Regions from separate parts of the Staphylococcus sp. MSU001 genome, predicted to be linked through region 1. Evidence: predicted binding sites of a transcription regulator. Region 1 holds the regulator's gene; each other region holds the start of a gene.
The links. The regulator NrdR, encoded in region 1, represses ribonucleotide reductase genes. The targets are predictions, from matches to a motif close to AACACNATATATNGTGTT.
Positions count from the first base shown of each region.

Region 2: a site for NrdR is predicted at 1,058-1,075, ahead of nrdI (class Ib ribonucleoside-diphosphate reductase assembly flavoprotein NrdI). Genes of this name have one in related genera too.
Region 3: a site for NrdR is predicted at 782-799, ahead of nrdD (anaerobic ribonucleoside-triphosphate reductase). Genes of this name have one in related genera too.

Region 1 covers NZ_JBRIKK010000005.1:11,982-14,194, reverse strand. Annotated here, with positions in the region: gene gap (type I glyceraldehyde-3-phosphate dehydrogenase) at 1-336, shown strand, start outside; gene nrdR (transcriptional regulator NrdR) at 856-1,326, shown strand; gene ACVBFA_RS03385 (replication initiation and membrane attachment family protein) at 1,327-2,213, shown strand, end outside.
Region 2 covers NZ_JBRIKK010000006.1:73,682-75,894, forward strand. Annotated here, with positions in the region: gene ACVBFA_RS04175 (DMT family transporter) at 1-486, opposite strand, end outside; gene nrdI (class Ib ribonucleoside-diphosphate reductase assembly flavoprotein NrdI) at 1,240-1,638, shown strand; gene nrdE (class 1b ribonucleoside-diphosphate reductase subunit alpha) at 1,601-2,213, shown strand, end outside.
Region 3 covers NZ_JBRIKK010000010.1:36,692-38,904, reverse strand. Annotated here, with positions in the region: gene nrdD (anaerobic ribonucleoside-triphosphate reductase) at 1-739, opposite strand, end outside; gene ACVBFA_RS06155 (hypothetical protein) at 1,052-1,357, opposite strand; gene cysC (adenylyl-sulfate kinase) at 1,710-2,213, opposite strand, start outside.

The sequences.
Region 1 (2,213 bases):
ATGGCTTTAAGAGTACCAACAAAAAATGTCTCTCTCGTTGATTTAGTTGTTGATTTAGAACAGAATGTTACAGTTACACAAGTTAATGACGCATTTAAAAATGCCGATTTAACAGGTGTTCTTGATGTTGAAGAAGCTCCTTTAGTTTCTGTAGACTTTAACACAAATCCTCATTCAGCTATTATTGATTCTCAATCTACGATGGTTATGGGACAAAATAAGGTGAAAGTTATCGTTTGGTATGATAATGAATGGGGTTATTCGAATAGAGTTGTTGAAGTAGCTGACAAAATTGGACAATTAATTGATGATAAAGCAATGGTAAAAGCCATTTAATTGAATATTTATACTTGCACTAAACCTGAGATAGCCATATTATCTCAGGTTTATTTATATACAAATAGCCCTAAACAAAGTTGAAGCATCATTGATGTTATTATAGATAACCAATTAGCTTTAGACATATTACTAGATACTTTCTTTATAGAAAAATGATCCATAGTCATTATTTATTAATCAAGTTGAGATGATTTTGAAATGAGGTGATTTTAACGAATCATCTTTCAAATTATAATTTAATAATGGTACTTTTGGTCGTATTTATAAAATTGTATAGTACATTTAAATGATTGAAATTCATTTAATATGTTTAATCACGTTAAAATGTAATATTTTTAATAAATAACATAGTACACTAAAACCTTTATTTATAAGATATATTTTCCTTTTTTACACATAGTGGTGTTATCAATGTATCATTACATTCTTTCATTTATAGTTGTAATTGACCTTTCTTTTTTACACAGTACTTTTATAGTATAATGTACGGTGATCAAACTTGGGAGGGTGATATATATGAAATGCCCAAAATGTAATTCTACACATTCCAGAGTGGTTGATTCTAGACATGCAGATGAGGCCAATGCGATTAGACGTAGAAGAGAATGTGAAAATTGCGGAACGCGTTTTACAACATTTGAACATATTGAAGTAAGTCCATTAATAGTAGTGAAGAAAGATGGAACTAGAGAACAATTTTTAAGAGAAAAAATATTAAATGGTTTAGTAAGATCTTGCGAGAAACGACCAGTGCGTTATCAACAACTTGAAGACATAACTAATAAAGTGGAGTGGCAACTTAGAGATGAAGGACAAACTGAAATTTCTTCTAGAGAAATTGGCGAGCATGTTATGAATTTATTAATGCATGTTGACCAAGTTTCTTATGTAAGATTTGCATCTGTATATAAAGAATTCAAAGATGTTGATCAACTCTTAGAGTCAATGCAAGGTATCTTGAGTGATAATAAACGGAGTGATAAATAGATGGGGTTACAAACCTATGAATATGGTCTAAAACCACAAGATGGATTTGAGGTGATTACACATTTCGAATTCACCTCACAACATTTAGATATTTTAAATCGACTATTTACCCCTTTAATTGGAGTTGAATCAATAGGACTCTATCATTTTATGAGTCAATTCATAGACGAAAGTCAACAACTCGGGTTAACGCATTATATATTCATGAATGAACTAAAAATTAACTTATTAGATTTTAGGGAGCAAATGGACAATTTAGAGGCTATTGGATTGATTAAAACATTTGTAAGGCATGAAGAAAAGTATTCTCACTTTGTTTATGAGTTAATTCAGCCTCCAACAGCCTATCAATTTTTTAATGATCCTATGTTATCAGTATTTTTATTTAGTGAGGTTGATAAAAAGCGTTATCAAGCACTTAAATCTTATTTCGAAAAAGATGAGAAAGATTTAAGCAAATATCAACAGACCACTAGAAAATTTACAGAAGTATTCAATGTACCTAAAAAGGTCAATGTTTCAGATCAAATTAATTTAAAGCAAATCAAACATTATAATGGCATAGATTTATCTAATGAAACTTTTGATTTTGAAATGTTGAGACAGATGTTGAACCATCATTTTATTAGTAATGAAATTATCGATAAAGAAGCTAAGAATTTGATTATACAACTTGCGACGCTTTATGGGATTACTGAAGATGGCATGAAAAATGTTATATTAAGCTCCATTACCAGTGCACAACAGTTATCTTTTGAAGAAATGCGTAAGCAAGCTAGAACTTATTATCTGATTGAACATGATAATCAATTGCCTAAATTAGAGCATCAAACACATAAAACTAACGATGAAAAAAAAGATCGACACGCAAAAGATACTACAAATGA
Region 2 (2,213 bases), on a different contig from region 1:
AGATGCTGCAAAAATACCTGATAGTAATCCTGCTATTGAAGGAATAACTGATGATGAAAATTCTGGTTTAACAATTAAAAGCATCCCTAATATAGCAATAATCATCGCCGTAATTTGATATTTTCGTACCTTTTCATGTAAAAAAATTAAACTAAGAACAATTGTCCAAAAAGGATTTAATTTCATTAATGTATCAGCATCACTTAATACCATGTGATCAATTGCGTAGATATTAAGTAAGACACCGATTAACCCAAGTGTTGAACGTGAGATGAGTAGAGGTTGACTGCTTAATTTCCCAAACATAGGTTGTCTATATTTATAAATAAAAAATAATGGTATAAACATGGCTACAAAATTTCTAGCTAAAGATTTTTGAAAGACTGGTAAATCACCGGCCAATCTAAAAAAGACTGACATAAAACTAAAACCCACAGCTGAAATCAATATAGCAATAATACCTTTAACTTTCGGATTCAATATCATCGCCTCAATATTATATGATTAACGACATTATATTAGCATATAAACTTTAATTATGCATAAGTTCTTGAAAATTCAATGGAAACGAGCTATAATAAAAATCGAACAAACGTTCGTGTTCGAAGTTGTTATTACTGTTGTGCAATTTAATAAAAAGCTAGAATCATGTTTTAAAAAATGTAATTTATATCTGTTATTGTAGAAATTTACGTAACTATTCATTTAACTCTATATGTCTAATTTCAATAGAAAAGCAAGTAAAGACACTCAAAAAAATTTTTTTATTTTAAAATAATGACACTAAACTCGTAGTGATGCACTTTCCAAATGATAGGTTGTTACTGCCACTAATTTTTAACTTTCATTAGTGATATGAGTTATGTATAATGAAACACAGAATATAGTATTAAATCAGAAGCACAAACACTATATATAGTGTTTGACTGAAAATCTAACGTTGTAGCATTTAATCATTTTAATGCAATTTGACACTACTTTTATCTCGGGAATATTGCAATTATAGTAAAATCCTACTAAAAAGATAATTTATCATGTAGTGCAAATTTAAGTTTTAACCACTATATATTGTGGTTATTTATATATTTTAAAGGTTATTTACAGATTGAAAAAATTTTACGTAAAAGTAACTATTTTCAACTGTTTTTATAAGTAGATGATTTAAATTATATTAAAGATATTTAATCATTTCTAATCTACTTTTAGCAGAATCAATGGTTGACGAAAGAAGGTGATCCAATGAAAGTAGTATATTATTCATTTTCTGGTAATGTTAGACGATTTATTAGTCGTGCTGGTATTAAAGATACATTTGAAATTACTCAAGATAATTGTAACGAATCAGTTAATGAACCCTACATTTTAGTTACTGGCACTATTGGATTTGGAGAGGTGCCGCAGCCGGTTCAATCTTTTTTAAATGTAAATCATACTCAGTTACAAGCTGTTGCTGCGAGTGGAAATCGAAATTGGGGACAAAATTTCGCTAAAGCCGGCCATACAATTTCTGAGGAATATAAAGTTCCATTAATGATGAAGTTTGAAGTACAAGGGACAAATAAAGACATTATTGAATTTAAGGATAAGGTGGGCAATTTCAATGAAAACCATGGAAGAAAAGAAATACAATCATATTGAATTAAATAATGAAGTGACCAAGAGAAAAGACAATGGTTTCTTTAATTTAGAGAAAGATCAAGAAGCATTGAAGGTGTATCTTGAAGAAATCCATGATAAAATGATTTCCTTTGATGATGAAATCGAAAGACTTCATTATCTTGTTGACAATAATTTTTATTTTAATGTTTTCGAAAAATATAGTGAAGCAGAATTAAGTGAAATTACTGAATACGCAAAATCAATTCACTTCCAATTTGCTAGTTATATGTCGGCAAGTAAGTTTTATAAAGATTATGCTTTAAAAACGAATGATAAAACTAAGTTTCTTGAGGATTATAATCAGCACGTCGCAATCGTTGCACTTTATTTAGCGAACGGTAATGTTAAACAAGCTAAACAATTTATTTCTGCAATGGTGGAACAACGCTATCAACCGGCGACACCAACATTCTTGAATGCAGGTAGAGCAAGACGTGGAGAACTTGTTTCATGTTTCTTATTAGAAGTAGACGATAGCTTAAATTCTATTAATTTCATTGATTCAACTGCAAAACAACTTAGTAAAATTGGTGGTGGTGTGGCCATTAATTTAT
Region 3 (2,213 bases), on a different contig from region 1:
CAAAGTTAATACCCTTTTTTATCGAAAATACAAGTTTAGGGAAAATTGCAGTGACTCTATCTTTACCGAGACCTTTAATACGAGTATGTAAAATTGCTTGTTGAATCTTTCGACTTAATTGATCTGTTCCTAAACCAAATCCCAAAGTAACGAATGGCGTTTGTCCATTGGAAGTATATAGTGTGTTGATCTCATATTCTAAACTTTCAATCGCATCACCAATATCTTTAGTTACTTGCGTGTCCACATAATTCTCAATTTTGTCAGGTTGAACGAAATCATTCGCTACTTCCCTATGATGTTGTGCGTTCATTTGTGCATATTTACTTAGTAATTCGTCAACACGATCGACAGTACAACCTCCGTATTGACTGCTTGAAACGTTTGCAATGATTTGTACAAGTTGTGCTGAAGCGGTTTGTATTGATTGAGGTGTTGTAACATTAGCATTACCTATCTCAAAGCCATTCTCTAACATATCTTTTGCATCTATGAGACAACAATTGGTTAATGGTTGAAATGGATGGTAATCTAAGTCGTGAAAATGAATATCTCCCGATTGATGTGCATGAGCAACATGCTTCGGAAGTAAATGATCGAGTGCATAAGACTTTGATACCGTTCCAGCTGTTAAATCTCGCATTGTTGAGAATGTATTACTATCTTTATTTGCATTTTCATTTAATATAGTTGGATCTTTTGTGATTAATCGAGTTAATGATGTTTCTAGAGTAGTCATTTTGTCACCCTTTGCTATATATAGTGTATATCAATAAAATAAAACACTATATATAGTATTACAATCGATTACTAAGTCGTTAACTAAAATGTCATAAAGATTATTAACGTTTAGTGAACTCTATGTGAGATAAAGATAGTTTTGTAATCAATATAAAAACCTGAGACGTCAATGTTCTCAGGCTTCTATAACATACAGTTAGTTATTGATTCAGTTAAAATTTATAATATTTTCATTTTTTGTAATTCTAGTAATTATCTTCGTATAAATTGGGAATAAATAATCGAAAAAGCATTTACCTTTCCCTTTTATCTAATTATTTTTATTATCTTGTGTTGATTGATTTATATTTTGATGTGTTTGTTGATGATCTCGAACGACATGACGAGAATGCTCTTGTGCTACTTGTTCTTCCCTGTTGCTCGACTCTTGCAATTCATCCGTATGTCCTTTTGACATCTCAAGATTTTTTTCTAAATTTTTGCGTTTTTCATCCTCTGATCGACGGTCATATGAGCGCTCTTCTAACACTGAGCCAACTGTTAAAATGAGAATTACAGCTATTGTCCCCACAATAAATAATACAAGTAAAATCCACATCCAAATATTAAATGCCATGTTATATCACCATCCTCTTATTTTCTATGATAAATCACTCAATATCTCTTTAAAAATATTTTCCCTTTTTATTTCACTTTAATCACACATCAATAATTAGCTTTTTATAAATTTAAATTATATTTGTATTTAGATAATCACAAACTAAGCATAAATCATGACTCATAAGTATACTATTGATGTCATTTAAAAATAACATCTTCTTACTTAATTAGAAGTAAGTATACCTGACCAAGTGCTTTTCTTTAAAAACTTATGATACGTTCAAAACTTTCCAGTATACTTTTAAAATTAAAAAGAGTAGGATTAAGAATCTTTAATTCTCTCCTACTCTATATAACGAAATATCAATTTAAATATATTGGTGTTCTTTAAGATAACGTATAATTTGTTCCACTGATTGTTCAATAGTGTCGTGTTCAGTATCTATAGTGATTTCAGGATTTTCAGGTGCTTGATAAGGTGCACTTATACCTGTAAATTCAGGTATTTCCCCAGATCGTGCTTTTTTATACAATCCTTTCGGATCTCTCTTTTCACATTCCTCAACACTACATTTTGTATATACTTCTATAAACTCATTATCCTCTAGTAATGCTCTAACACCTTCTCTGTCTTCTTTATATGGGGAGATAAAAGCAGTAACTGTTAAAGCTCCAGCGTCTACCATTAATTTTGCTACTTCTCCAATACGTCGAATATTTTCTGAACGATCTTCAGGACTAAATCCTAAATTTTTATTAAGACCGTGACGCACATTATCACCATCTAAACGGTATGTTTGTTTTCCTTCATTAAATAATTCTTTCTCTAAGGCAACAGAGACCGTTGATTTCCCTGACCCAGATAGCCCTGT